4 regions of the Pantoea sp. RCC30.1 genome follow, and region 4 is predicted to be linked to each of the others. Evidence: predicted binding sites of a transcription regulator. Region 4 holds the regulator's gene; each other region holds the start of a gene.
The links. Region 4 encodes CRP, which controls carbon source genes, mostly activating them, when cyclic AMP is high. Its sites were predicted from a motif close to ATGTGANNNNNNTCACAT; they were not measured.
Positions count from the first base shown of each region.

Region 1 (7,827 bases), on a different contig from region 4:
TCGCCGCATAACTTATATTCCGGCCCGCGCGATCACCGTACACGTACTGAAGCAGATCCAGACCGGCGATTACATTGGGGTTTACACCCCCGCCCAGGGGCTGGATGTCTCACATGCCGGGATTGCCGTCCGGCATGATGGCCGGTTGTGGTTCAGGAATGCCTCTTCGCTGGCCGCTAATCGCAAAGTTGTCGATGCGCCATTCAGGGAATATATGCGGTCTAAACCGGGCATCGTTGTGTTACGTGCGGTGCCACTGACCGCGCCATAACGGCGCCAGGGAAGAAGGGATTAAACAGGAAGGGTTCGCGCCGACCTCAGAGTGTCGGCGCGTAAGGTCTTAAGCGATTTTTCTGGCGCTGGCCAGCAGTGCGCCAACTGCCATAAACAGCCCGCCGAAAATGCGGTTCATCAACTTCATCTGTTTTGGCCCTTTAATCCAGCCAGCAATGCGTGTGGCCAGCGTGGCGTAGCCAATCATCACGATGATATCGACCACTACGGTGGTCACGCCCAGCACCAGATACTGCATAAACAGCGGCTGATGTGGCTGAATAAACTGCGGGAACAGGGCAGCCAGAAAGACGATACTTTTCGGGTTGGTCAGGTTAACCAGTACGGCGCGTTTGAACAGGCGACGACGCGGCATCGCTTTGGCGACCGCATCCAGATCGATGCCACCCGCTGATCGCCACTGCTGAATACCCAGCCAGACCAGATAGGCCGCACCGGCCCATTTCAGAATTTCAAATGCCAGTAGCGACTGAGAAAACAGCGCGCCCAGACCGATGCCGACCAGCACGATGTGCAGCAATAGTCCGACCTGCAAACCGGAGATAGAAGCCACCGTGCCACGATAGCCGTGGCTGATACCGGTACTCATGGTGTTGATTGCGCCGGAACCGGGCGACAGGCTCAGGATTGTGGTGGTAAGCAGATAAGTCAGCCACCATTCGATGGTCATGGGTCAGGCTCTCTTTAGTAGCGGAATTGTGACACAATACGCCAGAAATAAGCGCGGCGCTATGGCCTGCGCAGCGCATTCAGGACTCTGTATCCGGTCATCAGGAGGGCGAATGAATCTACATAAAGCCAGTTGGCTGCGACGAGAAAAAGCCTTTGCTGCCTTCGCCACCGGGCCGCTGCTCGATTTCTGGCACAGTCGTGAAGAGCTTGAGTTTACCGGCGTGGGTAATCTGACGCTGCGCTATGTCCGCTTCACATCGCCGCAACACAAGCGTGTGATCCTGATTGTGCCGGGACGCATCGAGAGTTACATAAAATATCCTGAACTGGCGTACGATCTGTTTCACTGCGGATTTGATGTTGTGATTCTGGACCATCGCGGTCAGGGGCGTTCCGATCGCCTGCTGGAAGATTCACACCGGGGTCATGTGGCGGAATTTACCCATTATGTTGACGATCTTGAAACGCTCTACCTGAAAGAGATCGTCAGTGGCCATTACCAGCAGCGCTATGCGCTGGCTCACTCGATGGGTGGCGCAATCTTAACGCTGTTCCTTGCTCGTCAGCCGCAAGCGTTTCATGCGGTCGCGCTGGTGGCACCGATGTTTGGCATCGCCTTGCCGCTGCCCTCATTTCTGGCCCACCGCATTTTGGACTGGGCGGAGAAACGTCCGGCCATGCGTGATGGCTATGCGCTGGGCACAGGACGCTGGCGCGCACATCCGTTTGGCATTAACCGGCTGACGCACAGCACCGAGCGTTACCGGCGAAACCTGCGTTTTTATGCGGACGATCCGGCGATTCGCGTGGGCGGGCCAACCTACCATTGGGTGCGTGAAGGCATCCATGCGGGTCGCAACATCATCAGTCAGGTCGATAAAATCACCACGCCACTGCTGCTGTTACAGGCCAGCGATGATCGGGTGGTCGACAATCGTTCACAGGACCTGTTTTGTGCCGCGATGGCGGCGGCGGGTCATCCGTGTGAGGGCAATAAGCCACGGGTGATCGAGGGTGCGCGTCATGAAATTCTGTTCGAAAAGGATGAGATGCGCGCCGAAGCACTCAATGCAGTGGTCGACTTCTTTTCATCGCACCACTGACGTTATTTATCCGACCGGTTTAAACCGGCAGAACCAGATACCCGAGGTTTTCATGTATCACATCGTTGCATCCGATCTGGATGGCACGCTGCTTTCCCCCGAACATCGTCTGACCCCTTTTGCGCGTGAAACGCTGCAGCAGCTGGTTGCGAAGGATATTCACTTCGTTTTTGCCACCGGCCGTCATCATATCGATGTCGGACAGATGCGCGACAGCCTGGCGATTCCGGCCTATATGATCACTTCAAACGGCGCACGCGTGCACAACGCAGAGGGCGAACTGGTGTTCAGTCATAATCTGGATGAGGATATCGCCAGCGATCTGTTTGGCCTGCAATATCATCACAGCAATATTCTGACGCACGTTTACCGCGACGATGAGTGGTTTGTCAGCCGTTCAAGCCCGGCTGAACAGGACTATTTCCGCGAGTCGGTCTTCAACTATCAGGTCTATGAGCCGGGCCTGCTGCCAACCGATAACATCAGCAAGGTCTTCTTCACCTGCGAAGATCCCGAGCATCTGATCCCGATGGAGCAGGCGATTGAAGCACGCTGGGGCGATCGGGTTAACGTCAGTTTCTCGCTGCCGACCTGTCTGGAAGTGATGGCGGGCGGCGTGTCGAAAGGGCATGCGCTGGAGGCGGTCGCGAAGACGCTGGGCCACACGCTGAAAAGCTGTATCGCCTTTGGCGACGGCATGAATGACGTGGAGATGCTGAGCATGGCGGGTAAGGGCTATATCATGCAGAACGCCCATCAGCGGTTGAAAGATACGCTGCCAGAGCTGGATGTGATTGGTTCGAATGCCGATGATGCGGTACCGCAAACGCTGCACACGCTCTATCTGGCTTAAGACTTCAGCATGTAAAAGGGCCGGTTATCCGGCCCTTTTTTTATTGCCGTCAGGCGAGGGTCTTTTTGTGTTTGTGTTCGCTGACCATAGTCAGTAACAGCAGGATAACCGCCAGCACACAGCCAGCAATCATCACCATGAAGCCGCCGTCCCAGCCGAAATAATCGACGGTGTAACCGACAATGGCGCTGGCCGCCACCGATCCTCCGAGGTAGCCGAAGAGGCCCGTGAAGCCCGCCGCCGTTCCCGCCGCTTTTTTCGGTGCCAGTTCCAGCGCGTGCAGACCAATCAGCATCACCGGGCCATAGATCAGGAAGCCAATCACGATCATGCAGGCCATGTCGACGCCAGGATTGCCCGCCGGGTTGAGCCAGTAAATCACGGTCGCAATGGTCACCAGCGTCATAAAGAACACCCCGGTCGCACCGCGATTACCGCGGAACACTTTGTCCGACATCCAGCCACACAGCAGCGTTCCCGGAATCCCCGCATATTCATACAGGAAGTAGGCCCACGACGATTTATCCAGCGTGAAGTGTTTGACCTCTCTGAGATAAGTTGGCGACCAGTCGAGGATGCCGTAACGCAACAGATAAACAAACACGTTAGCCAGCGCGATGTACCACAACAGTTTGTTCGGCAACACATACTTCATGAAGATCTGTTTTGCCGTCAGCTCCTCTTCGTGGCTGGCATCGTAATCGGGTGGATAGTCATTTTTATACTCTTCAATCGGCGGCAGACCGCAGGATTGTGGTGTATCGCGCATCAGCGCAAAGGCCAGAATCGCAATGGCAATAGCACCAAACGCGGGCATGTAGAGTGCCGCTTTCCAGTCGTTGAACCACGCCATGCCGAGCAGGAACAGCAGAGGCGGAATACCACCGCCCACGTTATGCGCACAGTTCCAGACCGAAACGATCCTGCCGCGTTCCTTCTGCGACCACCAGTGAACCATAGTGCGACCACAAGGTGGCCAGCCCATGCCCTGGAACCAGCCGCAGACAAACAGCAGCACAAACATCACCATGATACTGGAGGTCGCCCAGGGAACGAATCCCATGATCAGCATCACTGCTGCAGCCAGAATCAGGCCGGCCGGTAAGAAGACGCGTGGATTAGAGCGGTCGGAAACCGAGCCCATGATGAATTTTGAAAAGCCGTAGGCAATGGAGATGCCGGACAGCGCAAAACCGAGATCGCCACGTGAAAAACCCTGCTCCACCAGATAAGGCATAGCGAGTGCGAAGTTTTTTCTGACCAGATAGTAGGCGGCGTAACCAAAGAAGATCCCGATGAAAATTTGCCAGCGCAGACGACGGTAGAGCGGATCAACGTGATCCTCCGCCACCTGCGGCTGACGTGGTGCAGGTTTAAAAATGCTCAGCATCAGTGAGGCCCTCCAGGGCACATTATGGTTTTTAATTCCCAGCAGGTTGGGGCAGGAAAAGAGCAGAATAAAATGGACGCACAATGTTCCATTTCGCGCAAAGAATAGTGTTAGTTGCGCAACGTTACTGTGATGAATGACACATTTGTTACACTTTTATTACAGTTTAGAGCGGAAGTGATCATGTGATGGATCATTTCGCGCATTTTATCTGGCTGAAAGATCTTTCTGCAGACAGTTGTGTTAGTAGGCGAAAGTCCTTTTCCGATGGATATTCTGATCGCCTGTTTTGTAATCAAATGTCAACCAGATTTCACAGCCTGATTGCCGCACATTGTTTACACTGACGGCCTGTTAATTTCGGGGTTGTCGCCGTGTTTTTATTGATTATTACCACCATCCTGTGGGCCTTCTCGTTCAGTCTGATTGGCGAATATCTTGCCGGGCAGGTGGACAGCTGGTTTTCTGTATTGATGCGACTGGCGCTGGCTGCGCTGGTATTTTTACCTTTCCTGCGCTGGCGTGGCCATCGCCCTTCAACGCTGTTGCTTTACATGCTGGTTGGGATGCTCCAGCTGGGGGTGATGTATCTGCTGAGTTTTGAAGCCTATCTTTATCTTAGCGTGTCGGAATTCCTGCTGTTTACGGTGATGACGCCGCTCTATGTGACGCTGATTTACGATCTGATCAGCCGTCGTCCACTGCGCATCGGCTATATCTTCAGTGCGCTGCTGGCGGTGGCAGGCGCGGCCATTATTCGCTATGACAAAGTCAGCGATCATTTCTGGTTTGGTCTGCTGTTAGTGCAACTCGCAAACATCTGCTTTGCGGCGGGAATGGTGGGTTATAAGCGTCTGCAGGAGACCCGACCCATGCCGCAGCATACGGCCTTCTCCTGGTTCTATCTGGGGGCGGTGTTAATTGCGGTGATCGCCTGGTGTGCCTGGGGCAATCCGCAGAAGTTGCCGACTACTTCATTGCAGTGGGGCATTCTGGTCTGGCTGGGCGTCGCCGCTTCCGGTCTTGGCTATTTTATGTGGAATTACGGTGCTACGCAGGTCGATGCCGGTACGCTGGGCATTATGAATAACATGCACGTCCCTGCCGGGCTGCTGGTGAACCTTGCTATCTGGCAGGAGAAGCCGCACTGGCCGAGTTTTATTGCGGGCGCGCTGGTGATCCTCGCCTCGCTGTGGGTGCATAAGCGGTGGGTGGTGGGGCGCGGTGACTAATGATCAGGTGTCAGGCTATCAATAGCGGCTGTTGCATGAGTGCGGCCTTCAGGGCTGGCGCGTCCGATCGCGAAGGAATCTCACCTCCCTGTGGTGGATGTCGTGCGTTCCACTCGGGAAAGTGGGTCAGCTCCGCAAAGACGGCGTAAATACGTCCCTGTAGCCTCGGCCGTCGCATCCCTGCGACGGACGCTTTACTCCGTGACCCGCGTTCCCTCCTTCGTGTCAGCCAGGCGCTGCCATTTTAAAAGCCATGTAGAAGCTTGAGGGAAGAGGTGGCGCAACTGAGGAGCAAAGCGTCCGAGCCAGGGATGGCGAGGCCGTGCTGCATGGATGCAGGCTTTCTTTGCGATCAGATGCGCCACTTCTGACCACGCAGGTATCCGAAGCGATCAGCAACAGACGTTAAGCAGGCTTTTCACTCTTAGGACGCTGAATCATCGCCAGCCCTTTCAGGAAGTTGCGCAGAATCTGGTCGCCACACTCGCGATAGTTCTTATGATCAGGCTTGCGAAAAATCGCGCCAATTTCGGCCTGCGAAACGGTAAAATTCACGCGCTTCAGGACATCAGGGATGTCGGTGGTTTTCAGATCAAAAGCGATGCGCAGCTTTCTCATGAAGATGTTGTTAGTCATCTTGCGCTCAATCGATGGCGCAGGTGCATCTTCGCTTTTGCCGCGACGGTAAAAGATCAGGCCATTCAGGAAATAACCCATCAGCACATCGGGGCAGGGACGGAACGCGGCATCGTCATCTTTTTTCAGCCACGCCTGAATATCCGCCAGCGGCACGTCACATTGCGCCAGCGCAAAAATCTCCACCATTTTGGCATCGCTCAGGTTGAGCATGTAGCGCACGCTGCGCAGAATATCATTGTTAGTCATGGTGAGATCTTCTCATGGTCAGTCTACAGGCTGCGCATTATAGGGGATTTTACCCGCTCTCGCGCAGGTTTGTGCCTGCTGACTTACCGCTGTAACACCGCACCGGGCAACGCGGCGTCTCGCACAAACGGCAGATGCTCACAGGCATGCTGACGGGCAAAGCGGATAAAGGCTTCCAGCACCGGCTGACGCTGTTCCCCTTCGCGCACGGCGGCATAAAGACGGCTCCAGAGCCCATCACCCAACGTGCGCGTGACGACCAGACCCTGCTTCTCAAAACTCTCCACCACCCAGTGCGGCAGTGCCGCAATCCCCATCCGCGCCGACACCATCTGAATCATCAGCAGGGTGTTATCCACACTTTTCAGGGCCGGACTGACGCCAGCGGGCTGCAGGAAGTGACGCCAGATATCCAGACGCTGACGCTGTACCGGATAGATCATCAACACTTCATCGGCTAAATCTTCCGGCGAGATCTGCTCAACCTGCGCCAGCGGGTGATCCGTCGCCAGCACCAGCCGGACTTCATAATCAAACATCGGTGAGTAGAACAGGCCAGAGCGCGCAAGAATATCGGAGGTCAGCACCACATCCAGCTCACCCTGTTGCAGGGCGGGTTGGGGATCAAAGGTCACGCCCGATTTGAAATCCATCACCACCTGCGGCCAGCTCTGACGGAATTTATCCAGCGCGGGAGTCAGCCACTGAATGCAGCTATGACACTCAATCGCTACCCGCAGCGTGGTCTGATGTGGTTCATGGCAGGCCTGCAAAGCCTGCTGAATCTGCGGCAGCACCTGCTCTGCCAGCTGCAGCAGAATATCGCCCTGCGGTGTAAAACGCAGTGGCTGACTTTTACGGACGAACAGGCGGAATCCCAGCCGCTGCTCCAGATCGCTGAACTGGTGAGATAACGCCGATTGCGTCTGATGAAGCTGGGCCGCCGCCGCCGCCAGCGATCCCGTATTACGCAGAGCCTGAAGCGTCCGCAGGTGCTTGAGTTCGATCATGAGAGTCCTTCACATCGAAAATGAACATATTGCGCTTGAGCAACATACAGTACCCGCAGAGTATAGCAGTGTAAACATCTGGACGGCTAAACATCTTTGGCTGCCCATTTCAGCCAAAGTGAAAGATTATCTGGAGAACAGCACATGACTATCCTGAACCATACCCTCGGCTTTCCCCGAATTGGCCTGCGCCGTGAACTGAAAAAAGCACTGGAGAGTTACTGGGCGGGCGACAGCACACAACAGGCGTTACTGGCGACGGGCCGCGAGCTGCGTGCGCGACACTGGCAACAACAGAAAGAGGCGGGCGTTGATCTGCTGCCGGTTGGTGATTTCGCCTGGTATGATCATGTGCTGACCACCAGCCTGCTGCTGGGCAACGTGCCTG
Region 1 is NZ_JBXUHX010000003.1:23,414-31,240, reverse strand. Features, by position in the region: gene AC2LB6_RS04245 (DUF1460 domain-containing protein) at 1-271, shown strand, start outside; gene rhtB (homoserine/homoserine lactone efflux protein) at 341-964, opposite strand; gene pldB (lysophospholipase L2) at 1,077-2,069, shown strand; gene yigL (sugar/pyridoxal phosphate phosphatase YigL) at 2,122-2,922, shown strand; gene glpT (glycerol-3-phosphate transporter) at 2,972-4,312, opposite strand; gene AC2LB6_RS04220 (carboxylate/amino acid/amine transporter) at 4,687-5,544, shown strand; gene AC2LB6_RS04215 (YehS family protein) at 5,950-6,429, opposite strand; gene metR (HTH-type transcriptional regulator MetR) at 6,513-7,439, opposite strand; gene metE (5-methyltetrahydropteroyltriglutamate--homocysteine S-methyltransferase) at 7,584-7,827, shown strand, end outside.
Region 1: glpT (glycerol-3-phosphate transporter) is a predicted target of CRP. The motif match lies at 4,440-4,457, and genes of this name have one in related genera.

Region 2 (7,827 bases), on a different contig from region 4:
GATTTATTCTCACCCTTTGTAATGGGCAGCCTTGAGCTGGCCAATCGCATTGTCATGGCTCCGGTTACCCGCAGCCGTTACGGTGAAGATGGCGTACCGGATGAACTCCATGCCACTTACTATGCACAACGTGCCGGGGCTGGCCTGATTATTTCTGAAGCCACCAACATCTCTCCGCAGGGACGCGGCTATGCCGCAACGCCCGGGATATGGAGCGAAGAGCAGGTAGCTGGCTGGAAAAAGGTCACCGAGGCAGTCCATGCCGAAGGAGGCAAAATTGTCTGCCAGCTATGGCACGTCGGCCGCTTTTCAAGCGTGGAACTTCAGCCTGGTGGTGAGCGTCCGGTAGCACCCTCTGCCATCAAAGCGGAGGGCCAGACTTATACCGTAAACGGTTTTGTACCGGTTTCGACGCCGCGTGCGCTGGAAACCAGAGAGATCCCAGGCATTATTGAACAGTACAAACGTGCAGCGGAAAATGCCCTGCGTGCAGGATTTGATGGCGTAGAGGTTCACTCAGCCAACAGTTATCTGCTCGATCAGTTCCTGCGGGATTCGACCAATCACCGTACCGATGCCTGGGGTGGCTCCATCGAAAATCGCGCCCGCCTGACGCTTGAAGTCACAGAAGCCATCGTCAATATCTGGGGCAGTGACAAAGTGGGTATCCGCCTTTCTCCGGTCACGCCTGACGCCGGAAATACCCCGCCAGACAGCAACGTCATGGCGATGTACGGCTACCTCATTCAGCAACTTAACCGGTTCAATCTGGCTTATCTGCACTTCGTTGAAGGCGCGACGGCCACCTCCCGCGAGGTGCCTGCCGACGTGGACATGGACGCGCTCAGCGCTCAGTTCGACGGTCCATTCATTGGCAACAACAACTATGACCTTGAAATGGCCATCAGCCGCCGTAACGCGAGGATCATAGATGCGGTTGCCTTTGGGCGCCTGTTTATCTCCAACCCGGACCTGGTGAAACGTCTGCGTTACGGTGCTGAACTGACCATTGCGCCGAAAGAAGCCTATTACGGCGGTGGTGCAAAGGGTTACACCGACTGGCCGGAAGGCACTTTCTGATCACTGTTTTGGCGGGCGCTCGCCCCGCCACGTTTTACCGAAGGAAAAATGACAATGAATTATCTGCAAAACAAAACAGCCATTATTACGGGAGCCTCCTCCGGGATTGGTGCAGCGGCTGCGCTGGAACTTGCCCGTCATGGCGTAAATATTGTGGCCGCCGCGCTGGATAAGAGCGGCCTGGATGAGCTGGTGCGTCAGATAGAAGCGCAAGGAGGGCGCGCTGTCAGCCTGATTACCGATGTGACGCGGCTGGAAGATACCCAGGCGCTGGTGAAGACTGCCTGTGACACGTTCGGCTCGGCAGACATCCTGATTAACAACGCAGGCCTGATGCTTTTCTCAGGCTGGAGTGACATTGCCTGGGAAGAGTGGAACAGGATGATAGACGTCAACATTAAAGGCTACCTGAATGCCATTGCCTCGGTGTTACCCGTTATGCTGAAAAAAAATGATGGGCAGATCCTGAATATGGCGTCGGTTGCGGGCCATCAGGTTGATGCGGGTGCGGGGGTATACAGCGCAACCAAATTCTTTGTCCATGCCATGACCGAATCCATGCGTAAGGATTTAGGCGTCAATAACGGGATACGTGTTAGCACCGTCAGCCCCGGGGTGATTAATACTGGCTGGGCCGATAAAGTCGCCGATCCTCAGGGCCGTAAAGTGGCGCAGGAACTTAATAAAATCGCCATCAGCCCACAGGATGTGGCTAATGCGGTGGTCTATGCCCTCAATCAGCCGCAGAACGTCACTGTCAACGACCTGATCGTCTCTCCCACCCGACAAAACTGGTGATCTTCAGAGGGCAGCGTTGAAGTTACCCTGCCATTCGCCTTGCCCTGATGCTGTTTATCAGGGCACCACTAATCAGGCATGACCCGCGTGCCCTGCTGCTGCACGGTCAGCCATTCTTAACTTACCAAGCTGGCAGGCTATCGCGACTCGCATGGCGTTATCATTAAGAAGAAAACGGAGTCACTAAGAATTTTTTCTTATCTGTTTATCCGAATTACGGCTCGAACGTGACGTTCGTTAAGCAAATATATCATTTAAAATCAGTTACTAAACACCACATTAGTGACTGCAGGCTGTGTCAGGAATCGCTCCTATTGTTTCCCTCAGCTTAATCTTTTCTTAAGATTAATCCTATAACCTCTCCGCTGTCTTAGCCCATATTGGGCTTTTCCGGAGTATCATCCTATGCAAAATAACAACACAGCTCCTCATTCTCTGAGTAAAGTTCCGGCTATTACCGCAGCTTTCTGGTTAACCAAAATCGCTGCGACTACCCTGGGTGAAACCGGTGGCGATGCGGTGACCATGTCGATGAATCTTGGTTACCTGACCGGTACACTGATTTTCGCCATCATCTTTCTGGTGGCGGTAGTGGTGCAGATCAACCGCCACAGCTTTAACAAGTGGATATACTGGTTCACCGTTGTCGCGACAACAACTGTCGGCACAACGATGGCAGATTTTGCCGATCGCTCACTGAACATTGGTTATCTGGGCGGCACCCTGCTGCTGAGCACACTGCTAATCCTCTCGCTCTTCCTCTGGAAAATTACCTGCGGCACAGTCGCGGTGAGTTCGGTGAACAACGCGGTTACCGAGAGTTTTTACTGGGTCACCATCATGTTTTCACAAACGCTGGGCACGGCATTAGGTGACTGGACGGCAGACACTGAAGGGCTGGGCTACGATGGCGGGATCCTGCTGTTTGTTGGCGCGCTGGCTATCATCTGGGCGGTCAGCCGCTTTACGTCACTTTCGCGCACTGCGCTCTTCTGGGCAGCCTTTATCCTGACCCGACCACTGGGTGCCGTTGTCGGCGATTTTCTGGATAAACCCCTTGCTGCAGGCGGACTTGCGCTGAGTCGCTACGGTGCTTCGCTGACGCTGGCTCTGATCATTATCGCTTTACTGGTGGTGCTGCCACAGCGTCCGGCAATGAAAACTGTCGCTGCAAATTAAAAAGCGTCACCGGCAGATTTACCGGCAACGCTCACATTAAAATTCATCAGGGCCGCCAGCGATGGTGGCTTTTTTTATTATCTGAAGCGTCACAGCCCCCAGACGTTAAAATCGGGCTGAACGCTAACAGGATATGATATGACCATCATGTGCGGCAGAAAGTACCTGCAGACTCACGATTCATAACGTCAGTTCACAGACCGCGATTTCATCATCGGCTGATTTCACCGACGTTATGAATAGTTATCCTGATCTCAGCATAGCAGCGGTAGCTTCTTACTCTTTAAAATATGAACCCAGGCAGAGCTACTCCAGTCGACTGGCGATCAGCCGCAGTTGTTCGGCAATTTGCTTTAAATCCCGCTGCTGCTGCCCGGCGCTTCCGGTCGAACTGCGCACCACCAGTTTTGCTGGCAGAATCGAAGAGGAGCGCTGCTCATCCTGCTCGCTGGCTAACAGCAGACGCGCGACCGCCTCTTTGCCCTGCAAATCCAGATCCAGCGACACCGTCGTCAGTGCCGGATGGAAGAAGGCGCTTTCATAGGTGTCATCGTAGCCAATCACCGAAATCTGACCCGGCACCGCCACGCCGCGCTGATGCAACGCACTCAGTACACCCAGCGCCATCTGGTCGTTGCCCACCAGCAGCGCGCTGAAATCCGGCGCTTCCCGCAGCAGTTGCAGCACCCCGCTGTAACCACTCTGCGCATCCCAGTTACCGTGGCTGACGCTGACCGGCTTCAGACGATAACTCTCCAGCGTATCCAGCCAGCTCTTTAACCGCAGATTAGCGGAGACCGACTCCTTTGGCCCGGCCAGCAGCGCGAATTCACGATGCCCCTGCTCATAAAGATATTTGACGCTGGCGCGGGTGCCATCAGCCGGATTAAACGAAACGTTAAACACCGAACTGTAGGGATCGACATCCAGGAAAAGACAGAGGATATCTTCGTTCTCTTGCACGATCTTCTCGGCATCGCTGCTCTCCAGCGGGACGTTAATAATCACCTTGTCCACCCGCTGAGACTTCAGCTCATTGATACAATTCTGCAGACTTTGATTGACGTTCTCATCAATCATAGCGATCAGCACCTGATAATCCGCTGCGTTGGCATAACGCTTAACCGCAGCGGCCACCTGTGATGGCGCATGTAAAGCCAGCGATGTGGTCACCAGACCCAGCGTCGTACTCTGCTTCCCCACCAACTGCTGCGCCAGTCGGTTAGGCACGTAACGCAGGGTCTCAATTGACTGTTCTACCTTGCGCCGCGTTGATTCCGAGACGTTCGCCGACTTATTCAAAACGCGCGAAACCGTCTGATACGACACGCCAGCGTGACGGGCGACATCCTCTAAGGTGGCATTTTTTGATTTCATAATCCGCATCCCTGATGACCGATAACGGAATGGTATCACAGGCGGAAGTTAAGCCAGACTGCTGCAGTCACATTGCGCGAATAAAAAGTAAAAGTAATACCTTCACATAGTCAAATTTGGTGATCTGATTCACTAATCGTTACAAATAGCGCCAATTTATTTGCAGTTCATCACACATTATCCCGATTTTGTTTGTCACTCATCTGACAAAAGGCGTTTACTGCCGCTGTCATGTGAACGTATTACAAAGAAAATTGAGGATAACATGGAAACAAGGTTATGTACTGCTGCTGTGGCGCTTGCTGCGGCCCTGACCTCCCCGACGCTCTATGCCGCTATCGACAACATTGATTTCCATGGCTATCTGCGTGGTGGCGTTGGCGTATCGCAGGATGGCGGTATTGAAGAGTATCAAAAAAACAAGATTGGCCGTCTTGGCAATGAAGCCGACACCTATGGCGAGGTTGAGCTGGGCAGCGAAGTCTACAAAAAGGATGACGTCAGTTTTTACGTCGACACCATGGTCAGCATGTTCTCCGACGGTTCTAATGATAACGAAACCACCTTCGGCGACGATGCGCAGTTTGGTTTGCGTCAGCTCAATCTGCAGATCAAAGGGCTGGTGCCGGGTGATAAGAATGCAGTGATCTGGGGCGGTAAACGTTACTACCAACGTCACGATCTGCACATTATTGATACTAAGTACTGGAATATCTCCGGCTCGGGTGCCGGTATCGAGAACTATACGCTGGGTCCGGGCGCTATCTCCTTTGCCTGGATCCGTGGCGATGCCAATGACGTCGATTACCGCGTCGATGGCGATAACGACGTCAATATCAACTACCTTGATCTTCGCTATGCCGGCTGGAAACCCTGGAGCGGCGCCTGGACTGAGTTTGGTATTGATTACGCTATGCCGAACACCACCAACAAACAGAAAGAATATGGTGGCCTGTATGACGCAGATAATGGCGTTATGGTTACCAGTGAAATCAGTCAGGACGTGTGGGGCGGCTATCAGAAACTGGTCTTCCAGTACGCCAACAAAGGTCTGGCGCAGAACATGATTTCGCAGGGCGGCGGCTGGTATGACATGTGGAACGATACCCAAAACGCCACCGGCTATCGCGTGATCAATACCGGCCTGCTGCCGATTACCGACAAGTTCTCCCTGAATCAGGTCTTTACCTGGGGTTCTGCCGATGATGTCACCGCGCAGACCAGCAAAAGCACCTTGCTGTCGCTGGTGGGTCGTGGTCAGTATCAATTCACGCAGTATGTCCGCGGCATCGGCGAAGTTGGTAGCTTCTGGCAGAAAGATGAGAACAAAGTAGGCAGCGACTATAAACAGGCGGGTCAGAAATATACGCTGGCGCTGGGCCTGGCAGCCGGTCCCGAATTTATGTCACGTCCGGAGCTGCGTCTGTTTGCTTCTTACCTGAATGACTCAGAAGACGGGCACAGCTTCAAAGACAACACCAGTAACAACACCTGGAACTTCGGTGTACAGGTCGAAGCCTGGTGGTAACCGCGCAGTCTCCTCATTGTGATCATTGTTAAGCTCTTATGCAGGGGCTTATTTGGATAACCGGCGACGGTTATCCATTTTTTTTTACTTCATATTTTTACAGCGGCTTTTTATTCCGGCTTAAAGAAACGGGCTTCCAGCAACTGACGCAACTGGTCGGACTGCGTTCCAAAGATCGCATGAACCTCATGCCCCAGAATCACCACGCCAATCGCCCCCGCCTTCTGCAATCCCGCCGTATCCACCGCCTTCAGCGACGTCACCTTCACGCGCAGCCGCGTTAAACAGGCGTCCACCTGCTGAATATTCTCACGCCCGCCAAAGCAGTTCACCAGACGCTCCAGAAGCTCGCTGTCTACCTCAAGCTCTTCCACCGTCAGCGGCTGCCGACTGAAATATTGCTTAAATGATTTCAGACTCACCATGTTGGTCTCCTTCAGATAACAAAAAGGCGGGCTGCTGCCCGCCACTCACGACTGATAAACGAAAACGAGGGGGGATAGGCGCGGGACCGCTCACAGAATATACACTCTTCCTGCATCTACCCTGCAATCAGCCTCTAAAAACCTGCCCTCTATCAAAAGCAAAACCCAGCACTTCCCACAGACAACGCCCAAATCAAAAGCGATGGGGGCATATGCCCCCTGAGCCTGCGATCACCCTGCCATCAAGCGGCATTCAACTAGCGTTACAGGCTTGCGCCTTCAATTAGCATTGCACTCAAAACCCGACATCCCCACGGCCCCAGTGTCAGCGATTCCCCCACACCCGAGCCATCAATCAAATCACTCAGGCCGGCAGGCAACGACACCTGCTGCACCTGCGCCGTAAAATTCTGCACAAACAGAAACGCCTGCTCACCGTCGGTACGGCGCTGAACCACCACGCCAGGGGGCAACTCGCTCTCCAGCGCACGCGGTAACCCAAGCTGCTTAATCAGCGCACCATAAAAATCCCGATGGAACGACAGATCATTACGTGACGCGATATACCAGGCTTTGCCCAGCCCCACTCGATTCACCGTCACTGCCGGTGTTCCGGCATAAAAATCACTCTCGTAACTGGCCAGCGCAGTCGCACCCTCCAGATGAATATGCTCGCAAAGCTCCCGCGCCTGATACGGCCCGCTCAACCCCAGCTCATTGCCTCGCACCCCGCGCACGCCGTTAAACTCCTCATCGGTCAGACTATCTATCTCTTCTGACCAGATGCCTAGCAGTGACCGCAATGGCCCAGGGAACCCGCCGAGGTAACAAAGATCGCTTTCATTCACGACGCCGCTCCAGTAACTGGCCACAAAATGCCCGCCCCGCTCAACATGCTCCTCTACACGCGCCGCGAAACCGTCGCGCACCATATAGAGCATCGGCGCAATCACCAGATCGTAACCACTCAAATCGCTGTCGCCATTAATCACATCTACCGCAACACCCTGCTCCCAGAAAGCCCGATAGTGCTCGTTCACCGTGCGCTCATAATGCAGACCGAGATTGCGCGGACCCTGCGCGTTATCCATCGCCCAACGACTCTCCCAGTCGAAAATAATCGCCACCCGTGCCTCAACCCGACTGCCCATCACTGGCGTCATCGCGGCAAGCATCCGGCCCAGTTCGCTCACTTCACGACCAGTACGCGTATCCAGATGACCGACATGATCGACGACTGCGCCATGAAACTTCTCGACCGAACCCCGACTCTTGCGCCACTGGAAATATTGCACCGCGTCCGCACCGTGCGCCACCGCCTGTAACGATGACAGAATATGCATTCCCGGCTTCTTTAACTTGCTGGTCGGCTGCCAGTTCGTCGCGCCCGGCGTCGATTCCATCAGCACAAATGGCTTGCCCTGCTTCAGGGTGCGCATC
Region 2 is NZ_JBXUHX010000001.1:255,618-263,444, reverse strand. Features, by position in the region: gene AC2LB6_RS01235 (alkene reductase) at 1-1,080, shown strand, start outside; gene AC2LB6_RS01230 (SDR family oxidoreductase) at 1,135-1,878, shown strand; gene AC2LB6_RS01225 (COG4705 family protein) at 2,284-3,057, shown strand; gene AC2LB6_RS01220 (LacI family DNA-binding transcriptional regulator) at 3,364-4,434, opposite strand; gene AC2LB6_RS01215 (maltoporin) at 4,700-5,962, shown strand; gene AC2LB6_RS01210 (PTS sugar transporter subunit IIB) at 6,073-6,387, opposite strand; gene AC2LB6_RS01205 (beta-galactosidase) at 6,651-7,827, opposite strand, start outside.
Region 2: AC2LB6_RS01215 (maltoporin) is a predicted target of CRP. The motif match lies at 4,593-4,610, and genes of this name have one in related genera.

Region 3 (7,827 bases), on a different contig from region 4:
CAGTACTGGTACACCGGCAATTTCCCAGTGGCCTGATGGCGTATCTTTACCTGACGAAAGCTCACTGGCGTAAGCGTACGCGCCAGTGATCTTCGCTTCAGGATCCAGACCCAGCGGGAAGCGGCCGGTCGACAGCTCAGCGGCTTTGCCCAGACCCAGTGCGGTGAGATTAGGCAGATGCAAAGGACCTTTACGTCCCTTGTCTGCTTCACCTTTAAAACAGGCTTCGGCGATATGACCTAAGGTATCTGAACCCACGTCACCGAATTTATCGGCATCTTTACTGGAGCCAATTCCAAAGGAATCGAGCACCATAATAAAAGCACGTTTCATGCAAGTCTCCTGCGCATTGGCGCGTGACAAGTCAAAAAAAAGCGATCAGATCAGTATACCCGAATGCATCACGGCTGGCACGGGTTACGGGTCAGTTAGCTGATATCGCTCACACGGCGATAGACAACTGGCGTCTCAGCTGGCGCGGAATCACCGAGCACCAGCGCGGCTTTGACCGCAGCGGCGGCCTGCTGCCATTTGTCTTCGCTGCTGGCGTGAATCATCGCCAGCGGGCGCTGCGCATCGGCACGTTCGCCCAGGGTGATCATCTCGCTGAAGCCGACGCTGTAATCGATGCTGTCGCTGGCGCGCTGACGTCCGCCGCCCATCGCCACGACCGCCAGACCCAGCGCTCGGGTATCCATACTGCTGACGATGCCAGAATTGTCGGCATAGACCGGTTTGCTAAGCAATGGCGCGGGCAGATAAGTGTCGTAGCGTTCGACGAAATCAGCCGGTCCCTGCTGGGCAGCGACCATGCGACCAAACACCTCGGCGGCCTTGCCGTTATCCAGCACTGTCATCAGCTTCTGACGCGCTTCGGTGTCGCTGGCAGCCAGTTTGCCGGAGATCAGCATTTCGCTGCAGAGCGCCAGCGTCACTTCCAGCAGGCGCGGATTACGCTGCTCGCCGGTGAGGAAGCGAACGGCTTCACGCACTTCCAGCGCATTACCGGCTGAGGAGGCGAGAACCTGATTCATGTCCGTCAGCAGCGCGGTGGTCTGACAGCCTGCGCCATTGGCGACGCCCACAATCGACTGCGCCAGACTTTCTGAGGCTTCATAAGTTGGCATAAATGCACCGGAGCCGACTTTGACATCCATTACCAGCGCATCCAGCCCTTCTGCCAGCTTCTTCGCCAGAATCGAGGCGGTGATCAGCGGAATGGAATCGACGGTAGCCGTGATGTCTCGCGTGGCGTAGAAACGCTTATCCGCCGGCGCGAGTGAGCTGGTCTGGCCGATGATGGCCACACCGACCTGCTTAATGATTTCGCGGAAGCGGTCATCGTTGGGGAATATATCGAAGCCCGGAATCGCTTCCAGTTTATCCAGCGTACCGCCGGTATGGCCCAGGCCACGCCCGGAGATCATCGGCACATATCCACCGCAGGCGGCGACCATCGGCCCTAACATCAGCGACGTTACATCGCCGACGCCGCCGGTCGAGTGCTTATCCACTACCGGCCCGTTAAGGTTGAGTGATTTCCAGTTAAGCACCGTACCGGAATCACGCATCGCCATGGTCAGCGCGACCCGCTCTGGCAGCGACATGTCGTGGAAATAGATGGTCATCGCCAGCGCGGCGATCTGACCTTCCGAGACGGTGTTATCACGCACACCATTGATGAAAAAGCGAATCTCCTCTTCATTCAGCGCATGACCGTCACGTTTTTTGCGAATAATTTCTTGTGGCAGGAACAAGGTAGCCCCCTGGTTCAGGGAAAACAGAATGGATAACAGGCGGTCAGCGACCGCCTGAGGGATCAGTAACCCGCTTTGCTGGTGTCGCTGTCATGACCCAGAGTGTTTAGCAGGCTCGCCAGCAGGCTTGAGGCACCAAAGCGGAAATGGCGCGCATCGGCCCAGTCGGCACCCAGCGTATCTTCTGCCATTTGCAGATAGATCGCGGCATCTTCTGCGGTGCGTACGCCGCCCGCAGGTTTAAAACCAACTTCCTTGCTGACGCCTTTATCACGGATCACGTTCATCATGATCTGCGCCACTTCTGGCGTGGCGTTAACCGGCACTTTACCGGTGGAGGTTTTGATGAAGTCGGCACCGGCATCGATGGCAATTTCAGAGGCCTGACGGATCAGCGCTTCCTGCTTCAGCTCACCGGTTTCGATGATCACTTTCAGCAGCACGTCCGCTTCTGCACAGGCGGTTTTACAGGCTTTCACCAGATCGAAACCCACCTGGCTGTTACCGGCGATCAGCGCGCGGTACGGGAACACAACGTCCACTTCATCGGCACCGTAGGCGATAGCAGCGCGGGTTTCTGCCAGTGCAATGTCGATGTCGTCATTGCCGTGCGGGAAGTTAGTCACCGTGGCGATGCGGATCTCCGGGGTACCCTGCTCGCGCAGCGTTTTGCGCGCAATCGGAATAAAACGCGGATAGATACAGATTGCCGCGGTGTTGCCTGCCGGGGATTTAGCCTGATGACAAAGGTCGATCACTTTTGCATCGGTGTCGTCGTCATTCAGGGTAGTTAAATCCATCAGTTTCAGGGCGCGCAGGGCAAGGTGTTTGATATCGGTCATGAGGCTCTCCAAAGGATCGGGGTGCAACCCACCGGCTTGCCGGCGGAATGTTATAATAATAACACTCTGAAGCGGCCTGATATGTGCCAGCAGTCACATAGAAATAAGAAATTAGTGCAATCATGCCACATATAATGTGACTAAAATCTCAAGTTGCACTAGCTGATGCCGATTATACGCCAGATGCTGCGATGTTACTATTATCACATTTTACTGCAAGGGGTGCAGAGCGGGAGGCGGGTCAGCTGCGCAGCGGCGGGAAAGCGGGATCAAGCTGAAACAGCTTCTGACTGTTTTGCCACAGCGCATCGGCAATGTCTTCAGGTGACTCTTCCCGCAGGCTGCAGAGCACTTCCCACACCTGATGCGCCCGCTCCGGCCGGTTTGGCTGGCCCTGAAAACCCTGCAGTGGCATATCGGGTGCATCGGTTTCCAGCAGCAGCGAAGAGAGCGGCAGTTGCGCCACGGTCTGACGGGTCTTGCTGGCGCGTTCATAGGTTATGGTCCCGCCAATGCCAATCGCATAACCCAGCTTAATAAAGGTTTGTGCCTGTTGCAGGCTGCCAGCGAAACCGTGCACCACGCCACGGCGCGGCAGATCGTGACGACGCAGAATCTGCGCCAGCTTGTCATGGGTCCGGCGCGAATGCAGGATCACCGGCAACGCATAACGCTTTGCCAGCTTAAGCTGCGCATCGAGAAAGCGCTGCTGCTTATCAAACTGCGGATCGTCGCGATAGAGATCCAGCCCGATCTCGCCGATCGCCACCAGCTTACGCGGCCGCTGTTGCAGTAAGATTTCCAGCTGGTCGAGATGGGCGTCCTGATGATTTTCGATAACAATCGGATGCAGGCCCAGCGCGGCATAAAGTGGCGGATGCGCTGCAGCCAGCGCGCAGACCCGCTCAAAGCGGCTGGCATCGATCGCCGGAACGATAATCTTCTCTACGCCCGCCTCCGCGGCGCGGGCCAGGCTGGCGGCAATGTCTCCTTCGAACGGCGGAAAGTCGAAGTGACAATGCGTGTCGATAAACTTCATGCCAGCGATCCTTTGTCGTAATCCGCATCATTGTCCGCCAGTGGCGGTGTGATGATCAGTCGGGTATCCGGCGCATTGGCGACCGGTGCAGGCGGCATAACGATACGCGCTGAGATCATCGGTTCTGCATCGCTCAGCCACTGGCCCAGCGTGGCAAGGAAATAGCGACCACAGCGTCGTCCCAGATGATAATCCTGATTCAGCGCCGCGATGCTGCTGCCCAACGCACTGCTTGCCAGCACGTGCGGCGGGAAGATTTCAATGATGCGCAAATTATCGGGTGGATTCTCAATAAACTGCTGAATTTCCCGATAGCTCTGCTCATGCTTATTCAGCACGTTAATCATCGGCTGCAGCGCGCCGGTGCTGAGCCAGCGCTCCATCCGCTTAAACCATTTCGGGGTATAGAACATCTGCGACGGCACGGTGCGGATCACCACAATCGTATCGGCCCCGCGTCGGGCGGCTTCACGCACCGGAATGGCATCGCTGATGCCGCCATCGTGATAGCTGATCCCTTCCAGATTCACTCCCAGCCGGTAAAAGCCGGGAATGGCACTGGAGGCTTTAATCAGATCCAGCCAATTATCAGCGGTGGGATTGAAGTAGCCGGGCGTGTAGTCATCGCTGCGGCAGGCGCACATATAGAATTCGCGACCGCTGGAGAACAGCTGTTCCGCACTGCTCATCGCCAGCGGGAATTCACTGCGGGTAATATCGATCAGCCAGTCGAGATCAATCAGATTGCCTCCACGCACAAAGCGCAGCGGATCAAAAAAGAGTTTGCTGGTGGTGTAGCGGGTAATGACACGACGGGCATAGCCGGGTTGACCACAGACAAAGGCCGAGAGATTTTGCGCACCGGCAGAGGTGCCGAGCATCAGATGAAAAGGATTGAATCGGGCGCGCTGAAATTCGTCTAACACGCCTGCGGTGAAAATGCCACGCTGACCGCCGCCTTCACATACCAGGGCTATTTTCTGAGATTTAAACGGTGTCAGGGCCAGAGGTTCAATGGCGCCGAGTGTGACGGGAATGCGTATACCCACTGTGCGAACCTCAAAAAAGGGTTCCGGGTATGCTGGAGGATCGATCCATTTATTACGGCAGCATTCCGGAGAACCAGTCATCTATTCCTTTAACCGGCAGGCCAGCTAAGCTGGCTTACCTTGCAGCGATGTGAAGGTGTCCATTTCTTCACGTCAGTCGCTGCAGATGACTGGTCTCCGCTCTATGCTTTGCGTTGCATTAGACTGCAGAACTCATCGGCTAAAGCTTTTTACGGCCGGTAAACAGGCTGATGAGGAACAGGATAATACCAACGACGAAGACAACTTTAGCTGCCCATGCTGCTGTGCCCGCTAAACCGCCAAAACCTAACGCTGCAGCGATCAGTGCGATCACCAGAAAAATAATGCCCCAACGAAACATAAGCCTCTCCTTACCCTATTTAAAATCGAACTGCTTAGTTCATCCCCGGATGGGTATCTTTTATTCGTGCGGCCACCAGAGGCACCGCACGCAAGCTTAAGACTTAACCGTAAGGTCATTCTTAACGCTTTTCACGCCTTCAATGGCTTTAGCGATGCTTTCTGCACGATCTGACTGTGCCTGATTAGCAACCTGCCCTGAAAGCTGAACAACGCCGTCGGTGGTCTCAACTTTTACGTTGCGCGACGGAACAATGTCATCCGCTAATAGCTTAGCTTTAATTTCGCTGGTCGTAGCGGCATCGCCCGCATAACCTTTCATTGAAGAAGATTTGCTGTCTCTGACGTGTAGTTTGTCGCTGACGGATTTAACACCTTCGATTTTCTGCACCACAGCCACAGCCTTTTCAGCCTGATCCTGTGAGGTGACGAAGCCGCTTAAGGTCACGACGCCGCTATGCGTTTTTACCGAGATATCCGTGCTTTTAATTGCGTCATCATCTACCAGTGCCGCTTTGGCTTTAGCAGTGATGCCGCTGTCATCCATATAACCATCGACTTTTTTCATAGAACTATCGATTTTTGAACCCGCGCTGTCGGCTGTCTGTGACGCTTTCTGCGACATTGATTCGTCAGCCAGTGCGCTGCCGCTGATCAGTGCTGAGCCAATCATGGCGGCCATCAGGGTTTTAGCAATCTTAGTCTTGTTCATCGATATCTTCCTTCTATCAGTTAACTCACCCAAAAACTGTGGGCGCAACAGAGGCAACCAGGGCCACTGCGATACAGGACGTAAGGACAAGAGAAGTCTCTTCCGCCGTCCGATAGAATAATCATAGACGGCATTTTGCAATTTGCCTGGCTAACTGGTTGATCACACGTCAAAACAGAAGAAAAACGGGGTTTTTAGGAGGAGTCTGTAGCGGGGAAAACAGGGCCACTTCCAGCTGGAATGGCCCGGAAACAGCCGATTAGTGCTCGCGCGTTTTACGGAAACGAACGTCGGGATAACGTTCCTGCGTAATATTGAGATTGACCATGGTCGGCGCGATATAAGTCAAATTATTACCGCCATCAAGCGCCAGGTTAACTTCGTTTTTACGCTGGAAGTCCTCAAACTTTTTCGCGTCGCTGCATTCAACCCAGCGTGCCGTAGATACGTTGATCGCTTCGTAGATCGCTTCGACGTTATATTCGCTTTTCAGACGTGCTACCACCACATCGAACTGCAGTACCCCGACCGCACCCACGATCAGATCGTTGTTATGCACCGGACGGAACACCTGCACAGCCCCCTCTTCCGACAGCTGAACCAGCCCTTTCAGCAGCTGTTTCTGCTTCAGCGGATCGCGCAGACGAATACGACGGAACAGTTCTGGCGCGAAGTTCGGAATACCCGTGAACTTCATGTTTTCACCCTGCGTAAAGGTGTCGCCAATCTGAATGGTGCCGTGGTTATGCAGACCGATGATATCGCCAGGATAGGCTTCTTCAACGTGCGAACGGTCGCCCGCCATAAAGGTCAGGGCATCAGAGATCACCACATCTTTGCCGGTGCGTACCTGACGCAGCTTCATCCCTTTTTCATATTTACCGGACACCACACGCATAAAGGCCACACGGTCGCGGTGTTTCGGGTCCATGTTTGCCTGGATCTTAAACACGAAGCCGGTGAACTTCTCTTCTTTCGCTTCTACCGTACGGGTGTCGGTATCACGCGGCATCGGACGCGGTGCCCATGCCACCAGGCCATCCAGCATATGGTCAACGCCAAAGTTACCCAGCGCGGTACCGAAGAAGACCGGCGACAGTTTGCCGCTCAGGAAGGCTTCCTGTTCAAACTCGTGCGAAGCGCCTTGTACCAGCTCCAGCTCTTCACGCAGCTGTGCCGCCAGATCTTCACCGACTGCGGTGTCGAGGTCCGGGTTGTCCAGCCCCTTCACGATGCGCACATCCTGAATGGTGTGGCCTTTACCGGTCTGGTAGAGATAGGTCTCATCTTTGTAGAGGTGGTAAACCCCTTTGAACAACTTGCCGCAGCCGATAGGCCAGGTAATAGGTGCGCAGGCAATTTTCAGCTCGCTTTCCACCTCATCCAGCACTTCCATCGGGTCGCGGATGTCACGGTCAAGTTTGTTCATAAAGGTCAGGATCGGCGTATCGCGCAGACGGGTCACTTCCATCAGCTTGCGGGTACGATCCTCGACGCCTTTCGCGGCATCGATCACCATCAGACAGCAGTCGACCGCAGTCAGCGTACGGTAGGTATCTTCCGAGAAGTCTTCGTGGCCTGGGGTATCCAGCAGGTTCACCAGGCTATCGCGGTAAGGGAACTGCATCACCGAGGTGGTAATGGAGATACCACGTTGTTTCTCCATCTCCATCCAGTCCGACTTGGCGTGCTGGTTAGAGCCACGGCCTTTTACCGTACCGGCGGTCTGGATAGCCTGTCCGAACAGCAACACTTTTTCGGTAATGGTGGTTTTACCGGCATCCGGGTGCGAAATGATCGCGAAGGTGCGGCGGCGTGCCACCTCTTCTAAAAAGGGATTAGACATGGAATTCTTCTCAATAGGCAGCGCAACGTCCTGGCGCTGCTGATAAATCACGGTGGCCGGCAGAACCTTACCGGCGGGTAAACGGTGCCAAAAACGATCATTGATCGCTGGCGGGTCAGCGCGAAGTTACATTGGCGTGAAGTCCGGTTACCTGGTCAGCTTTAAGGCGGCATAGCATACAATATTTTGCGCTCGCGGCCT
Region 3 is NZ_JBXUHX010000005.1:45,481-53,307, forward strand. Features, by position in the region: gene deoB (phosphopentomutase) at 1-333, opposite strand, end outside; gene deoA (thymidine phosphorylase) at 429-1,757, opposite strand; gene deoC (deoxyribose-phosphate aldolase) at 1,820-2,599, opposite strand; gene AC2LB6_RS06485 (TatD family hydrolase) at 2,841-3,638, opposite strand; gene AC2LB6_RS06490 (patatin-like phospholipase family protein) at 3,635-4,687, opposite strand; gene AC2LB6_RS06495 (DUF1328 domain-containing protein) at 4,908-5,069, opposite strand; gene osmY (molecular chaperone OsmY) at 5,166-5,780, opposite strand; gene prfC (peptide chain release factor 3) at 6,040-7,626, opposite strand.
Region 3: deoC (deoxyribose-phosphate aldolase) is a predicted target of CRP. The motif match lies at 2,791-2,808, and genes of this name have one in related genera.

Region 4 (7,827 bases):
GCTGCCTGCTGGGCCAGCAGGGCGCAGCCGCTGAGGTGGATGCAGCCGTGATTGTCTCCGCCCCGCTGCTGCTGGAACCGTGCAGCGTGAAACTGGAACGCGGCTTCTCACGTTTCTATCAATACTATTTGCTGGCGCAGCTCAAGAAAAATGCCCGCCGCAAACTGCACGCCTGGCCGGACACGCTGCCGGTCAATCTGGCGCAACTGAAAGCGCTGCGACGACTCCGCGATTTTGATGATGCGATTACTGCCCGCGCCCACGGCTTTGTCGATGCAGCCGATTACTATCATCGTGCCAGCGCCATGCCCTGGCTGAAGCACGCAGAGAAACCGCTGCTGATCATTCACGCCAAAGACGATCCCTTCATGAGTGATGAGGTCATTCCGCACAGCAGCCAATTATCTGCCACTATTACTTATCAACTGACACCCCACGGCGGCCACGTAGGTTTTGTCGGCGGCACGTTACGCCAGCCTGAAATGTGGCTGGAACAGCGCATCCCGCAGTGGCTCACCCCTTTTCTGGATAACTGATCTCGTGATTATTCCCTGGCAACAGGTCTCACCTGAGACCCTTGAAAATCTGATTGAAACCTTTGTGCTGCGCGAAGGCACGGACTATGGCGAACAGGAACGCAGCCTGCTGGACAAGGTGGCTGATGTACGACGCCAGCTGGAAACCGGCGAAGTGGTGCTGGTGTGGTCGGAACTGCATGAATCGGTCAATATCATGCCACGCAAAGAATTTCGTGGCTGATGCACCCGGCACCATTTCATGATAACAATGCTCATCGCCCGACCTCACAGGGAGCTTTTCTATGTCTGCACGTCATCCCATTATCGCGGTGACCGGTTCCAGCGGCGCAGGAACCACCACCACCAGCCTCGCGTTTCGCAAAATCTTTCAGCAGCTCGATCTTCATGCGGCCGAGCTGGAAGGTGACAGCTTTCACCGCTTTACCCGCCCTGAAATGGATATGGCGATTCGTAAGGCGCGCGATTTAGGACGTCATGTCAGCTATTTCGGGCCGGAAGCCAATGACTTTGGCCTGCTGGAACAGAGCTTTAAAGAGTATGGTCAAAGCGGACAGGGCCAGTCGCGTAAATATCTGCACACCTACGATGAAGCAGTGCCGTGGAATCAGGTGCCCGGCACCTTTACGCCCTGGCAGCCGCTGCCGCAGAACACCGACATTCTCTTCTATGAAGGACTGCACGGCGGCGTGGTGACGGCGCAGCACAACGTGGCCGAACAGGTCGATCTGCTGGTGGGCGTGGTACCGATTGTTAACCTGGAGTGGATTCAGAAGCTGGTGCGCGACACTGGCGAGCGCGGTCATTCACGTGAAGCGGTAATGGATTCCGTGGTGCGCTCGATGGAGGATTACATCAACTTCATCACGCCGCAGTTCTCACGCACTCACCTCAACTTTCAGCGCGTCCCGACCGTCGATACCTCAAACCCCTTCGCTGCCCGCGCTATTCCTTCACTGGATGAGAGCTTTGTGGTGATTCACTTTCAGGCGCTGGACGATATCGACCTCCCCTACCTTCTGGCGATGCTTCAGGGTTCGTTTATCTCGCATATCAATACGCTGGTCGTGCCGGGCGGCAAAATGGGGCTGGCGATGGAGTTGATCATGGGGCCTCTGGTGAAGCGGCTGATGGAAGGTAAACGGATAGAGTAAGAGGTCAAAAGGGCCTTTCCAGACTAATGCCAATGCCAATGCCAATGCAGGATGAATCTGACAGCAGCGAAAAAGCTTAACACGCAGGGAACCGGGCCAGAAGAGGAAAGCGTCCCGCGCCAGGGAAGGCGCGGGCCGAGCGGCCAGGGATTGGCTTAAACGACTTTCCGATCTGACCCGGTTTCCTGCGCAGGCACAGTCTTAAAGCAACCTGCATCAGATACTGGAAGTGAAGTTAGCAGGTCGGCAATGACCCTTGCGGCTACTAAAGCTCAATCACTTCATAGCTATGCGTAATCGTCACACCTTTACCCAGCATAATGGCCACAGAGCAATATTTTTCAGCAGAAAGATCCACCGCGCGTGAGACCGCTTTATCCTGGAGCGCTTTACCACTCACGATAAAATGCAGGTTGATGTGCGTAAAGATTCGCGGCGCCTCTTCACGACGTTCTGAGGTCAGTTTTACTTCACAATCAGCCACATCGTTGCGGCCTTTTTGCAGAATTGATACCACATCAATCGCGCTGCATCCGCCAGCCGCCATCAGCACCATCTCCATTGGGCTGGGCGCTTTATCACCCGAATTGCCATCCATCAGTATCTGGTGGCCGGATGAGGATTCTCCGAGGAATGTCAGCCCTTCTACCCATTTCACTCTTGCCTGCATGATTTTTGCTCCGGAATACGCAGTTTTCTCGCAAGAGTACGCTTTCGCCTGGTAAACAGCAATCCAGAGAAATCCACTCTTAGCTGAAGCGAGACAACAGAAGACAGTCGGCAAAAGCTGTGCTACAAACAGTGCTGAAAATATTTTTCGTCACCCGATGGCGAAGCCGGGAAGAATGATGCGCACTGCGCCTGATGCGGCCCGAATAATTTCCTGAAATGGAAACGCTTGAAGCTTTCACCGCCTGACAGGGAAAACTGCCCCCTGTATTTTGGGCACGATTACAACAGAGGATAATAGCGAATGGTTCTCGGCAAACCGCAAACAGACCCTACACTCGAATGGTTCCTGTCCCATTGCCATATTCACAAGTATCCATCCAAAAGTACGCTGATTCACCAAGGTGAAAAAGCAGAAACGCTTTACTACATCGTGAAAGGTTCCGTCGCGGTTCTGATTAAAGATGAAGAAGGCAAAGAGATGATTCTTTCCTACCTGAATCAGGGCGATTTTATTGGTGAGCTTGGCCTCTTCGAAGAAGGCCAGGAGCGCAGCGCCTGGGTACGTGCGAAAAGCGCGTGCGAAGTGGCGGAGATTTCCTACAAGAAATTCCGTCAGCTGATCCAGGTTAACCCCGACATCCTGATGCGACTCTCAGCGCAGATGGCGAGTCGCCTGCAGGTCACGTCTGAAAAAGTGGGTAACCTCGCTTTCCTCGACGTAACCGGACGCATTGCACAGACCCTGCTCAACCTGGCGAAGCAGCCAGATGCCATGACGCATCCCGACGGTATGCAAATTAAAATCACTCGTCAGGAAATTGGCCAGATTGTTGGTTGTTCACGCGAAACCGTGGGCCGTATTTTGAAGATGCTGGAAGATCAGAATCTGATCTCCGCACACGGCAAAACCATCGTCGTTTACGGCACCCGCTAATTCCTGTCACCCACGGCGTGATGGCAACATCACGCCGTTATTGTTTGTGTTGGGCCGATGTGGCGTCGAATCATTTACCATCCTGAAGTTAACTACGCTTTGCGGCAAACGCTGGTGCTCTGTCTGCCGGTAGCGCTGGGCTGGCTAGCTGGCGACCTGCAAAAAGGTCTGCTGTTCTCGTTAGTGCCCGCCTGCTGCAACATCGCCGGTCTGGATACCCCACACAAACGCTTCTTCAAACGCCTGATTGTTGGCGGCAGCCTGTTTGCCCTCGGCAGCTTTCTGATTCAGTGGCTTACCCTGCATGCGATTCCACTGCCGCTGATCCTCTTCGCTATGCCTCTGCTGCTGGGCGTCACCGGTGAAATCAGCCCGCTGCATGGCCGCCTGCTGCCCGGCACCCTTATCGCCGCCATCTTCACCCTCAGCCTGATTGGCCGCATGCCCATCTATGTCACCCCGCTGCTCTATATCGGCGGTACGCTCTGGTATGGGCTGTTCAACTGGTTCTGGTTCTGGCTGTGGAAAGAGCAGCCGATGCGCGAGAGCCTCAGCCTGATCTATCGTGAGCTGGCTAACTACTGCGACGCCAAATATACCCTGCTCACGCAGCTCACCGATCCGGAAAAGGCGCTGCCGCCGCTGCTGGCTCGTCAGCAGAAAGTGGTCGATCTGATCAACACCTGCTATCAGCAGATGCACATGTTGTCGGCAAGCCGCGATCACAGCCATAAGAGGCTGACGCGCGCCTTTCAGGTGGCGTTGGATCTGCAGGAGCATATCTCCGTCAGCCTGCATCGGCCGGAAGAGGTGCAGAAGCTGGTCGAACAGAGCCATGCCGAAGCGGTGATCCGCTGGAACGCCAAAACCATCTCTGCCCGGCTGCGGGTGCTGGCGGATAACATCCTTTATCACCAGCTCCCCGATCGCTTTGCGATGGATAAACAGCTCGGTGCGCTGGAGAAGATCGCCCATCAGCATCCCGACAATCCGGTGGGTAACTTCTGCCTTTACCACTTCAACCGCATTGCGCGTGTCCTGCGCACCCAGAAACCGCTGTATCAACGCGATCTGATGGCGGATCGCCAGCGTCGTCTGCCGCTGTTACCGGCGCTGCGCAGTTATCTCTCGTTTCGCTCGTCGGCACTGCGCACTGCCGGTCGCTTTGCGGTAATGCTGATGCTGGGCAGCGCGCTGGCGCTATTCTTCAACATCCCCAAACCCTACTGGATCCTGATGACCATTATGTTCGTCAGCCAGAACGGCTACAGCGCCACCCGTGTCCGCATCCAGCATAGGGCGCTGGGCACCTTTGCTGGTCTGGTCATCGCGGCCGCGACGCTGCGCATGGCGGTGCCGGAGTCGGTAGTGCTGCTGATCATGCTGGCGATAACCTTTATCAGCTATCGCTTTACCCGCCAGTTCTATGGCTGGTCGATGATTGGATTTACGGTCACGGCGGTTTACTCGCTGCAATTGCTGTCGCTGAACGGCGCGCAGTTCCTGCTGCCGCGACTGATGGATACGCTGATGGGCTGTCTGATTGCCTTTGGCGGGATGCTGTGGCTGTGGCCGCAGTGGCAGAGCGGCTTATTGCGGCAGAATGCCCATGACGCGCTGGAAACCTATCAGGATGCGCTGCGGCTGTTACTGGGCGACGAACAGTCATCGGAGAAACTGGCTTATCAGCGCGTGAAGGTTAATCAGGCGCATAATGCGCTGTTTAACTCACTAAATCAGGCGATGCAGGAACCCGCGTTCAACTCCCGCTACCTGAGTGATATGCGGCTCTGGGTCACGCACAGCCAGTTTATTGTCGAGCATATCAATGCGATAACGATTCTGGCGCGTGAGCACACCATGCTGACGACCGCATTGGCTGAACGCTATCTGCAATCCTGTGAAATCGCGCTGCAGCGATGTCAGCAGCGGCTGGAATATGATGGTGAAAGCTCACAGGTGAATTTGCTGGATGACCTGGAGAATATCAGCGAGGGACCGATCACGGTGGTGGAGCAACATGTACGACGCATTCTCGATCATCTGAGCGTGATGTACACCATTTCATCGCTGGCGTGGAACCAGCGACCACAACATGGCCGCTGGCTAATCAGACGCTTACGTAAAAACTAAGCTAGCCGTTAAGCACTTTGCCGACGGCGGTGGCGAAGCGGCTCATGCCCTCTTCAATGTCGGCCGGTTCGATAATCAGTGACGGGGCAAAACGCATCACGTCGGTTCCGGCTACCAGCACCATCACGCCTTCAGCGGCGGCGGCATTCAGAATGTCGCGCGACCTGCCGGCATGCTGAGGTTTCAGCGCTGCACCAATCAGTAGCCCCTTGCCGCGAATGTCGCTGAACAGATCATACTTCGCATCAATGGCCTTCAGCGCCGTAACAAAATGCTGACGACGCATCCCGACACCCGCCAGCACGTCCGGCGTATTGATAATATCCAGTGCCGTTTCGGCGATGGCGCAGGCCAGCGGATTGCCGCCATAGGTCGTGCCGTGCACGCCCGGCGCCATGATCGAGGCGATCTCGTTGGTGGTCAGCATGGCGCTGACCGGGAAACCGCCGCCCAGCGCTTTGGCTGAGGTCAGAATATCGGGTTGAATGCCATAATGCTCATAGGCGAACAGCTTGCCGCTGCGTCCCATGCCGCTCTGCACTTCATCCAGCACCAGCAGCGCCTGATGCTGATCGCAAAGCTCACGCAGTCCCTGCATAAACTCCTGCGTCGCGGGCACCACGCCGCCCTCACCCTGAATCGGTTCAACCACGATGGCGCAGGTATGATCGTCAATCACCGCTTTCACTGCGTCCAGGTCATTGAACGGCACGTGGACGATATCCGCCGGTTTCGGGCCGAATCCGTCAGAATATTTTGGTTGTCCGCCGACCGTGACGGTAAACAGCGTCCGGCCATGAAAAGCGTTATGGAAGGCGATGATCTTACTTTTGAATGGGCTGTGACGTTTGCAGGCGTAGTAGCGCGCCAGCTTAAACGCGGCTTCGTTGGCTTCGGCACCGGAGTTGGCGAAGAAGACGCGATCAGCAAAGGTGGCCTGGATTAACTTACTGGCGAGACGCAGCGCCGGTTCGTTGGTGAAGACGTTGCTGGTGTGCCACAGCGTCTCGCCCTGGCTTTTCAGCGTCTCCACCAGCGCAGGATGGCAGTGTCCAAGTGCGGTGACAGCGATACCACCCGAGAAATCGATATACTCTTTGCCCTGTTGATCCCATACGCGACTGCCCTTGCCTTTTACCGGCACGAACTGCGCAGGTGCATAAACAGGCAAAATAACGTTATCGAACGTCTCCCGCGTGACCGCAATTTTTTCCGCTGCCATTAGTAACCCCATCTGGATGATTGTCGAGTTGCTTTGAAATAATAATCATAAAATATGCATAAAAAATCAATCAAAGGCAACTTATTGCTCAAGGAAATTGCGCAGCAGCAGATGTCCCTGCTCGCTGAGAATGCTTTCGGGATGGAACTGTACACCTTCCAGCGCCAGGGTTTTATGGCGGAATCCCATAATTTCGTCAGGCTCGCCGTCACGCACCGTCCAGGCAGTCACCTCGAACGCGTCGGGCAAAGAATCTCGCTGCACAATCAGTGAGTGATAGCGTGTCACAGTAAGGGGATTATTGAGATTGCGGAACACGCCCTGGCCGGTGTGCTGAATCGCGGAAGTTTTGCCGTGCATCACCTGACGCGCACGCACCACCTGCGCGCCATACGCCTGCGCAATCGCCTGATGGCCAAGACAGACACCCAGCACGGGCAGCTGCCCCGCGAAGTGCCGGATCGCCGCCAGCGAGATGCCTGACTCCGACGGCGTGCAGGGGCCAGGGGAGATCACCAGATGGGTCAGCGGCAGCGCCGCCATCTGCTCCACAGTGATGGCATCATTGCGCACCACCTGAACCTGCGCGCCCAGCTCGCAGAAATATTGATAAAGATTCCAGGTAAAGGAGTCGTAATTGTCGATAAGCAGCAGCATGACGTATCCAGAATGATAAACCGCGCCGCTATTCTACGCGGTCAGGCCGCCTCACTCACCACTTTCGCAAAGACCTGCTCCAGCGGGGCCAGGTCTCCGGCTACTCCGGCCTGATTAGCGGCTTTCCAGCTTTCAGCATCCGTCTCTTCCCAGTTCAGCAGATAACCGGCATGCAGCGCCAGTTGTTCAAAGAAAATCCGCTGCGCACGACCATTTCCATGGCGGAAAGGATGCAGCATATTGATTTCGCAGTAGTAGTGAGCAAGGCGCTGAATAAACGCATCACGTGGCAGGTCAGCCAGCCCCTTCTCCTCTTCCAGCGCGGCCATCAGGGCGTTGCCTTCTTTTTCGATATATTCGAAATGACAGAACGGCGTCTCATCACGCCAGATATCGATGGTTCGCAGTTCACCGGCCCAGCTGTAGAGATCCTGGAACAGCGTGCGATGGATCTGGCGCAGGTAAGGCAAGCCAGGATTACGGGGACCCAGCTCCAGCGTGGCGGCGCGCGCGGCACTG
Region 4 is NZ_JBXUHX010000004.1:197,544-205,370, reverse strand. Features, by position in the region: gene AC2LB6_RS06135 (hydrolase) at 1-536, shown strand, start outside; gene AC2LB6_RS06130 (YheU family protein) at 541-759, shown strand; gene AC2LB6_RS06125 (phosphoribulokinase) at 821-1,690, shown strand; gene AC2LB6_RS06120 (OsmC family protein) at 1,956-2,360, opposite strand; gene crp (cAMP-activated global transcriptional regulator CRP) at 2,664-3,296, shown strand; gene AC2LB6_RS06110 (YccS/YhfK family putative transporter) at 3,354-5,429, shown strand; gene argD (bifunctional acetylornithine/succinyldiaminopimelate transaminase) at 5,431-6,651, opposite strand; gene AC2LB6_RS06100 (aminodeoxychorismate/anthranilate synthase component II) at 6,733-7,308, opposite strand; gene AC2LB6_RS06095 (putative adenosine monophosphate-protein transferase Fic) at 7,350-7,827, opposite strand, start outside.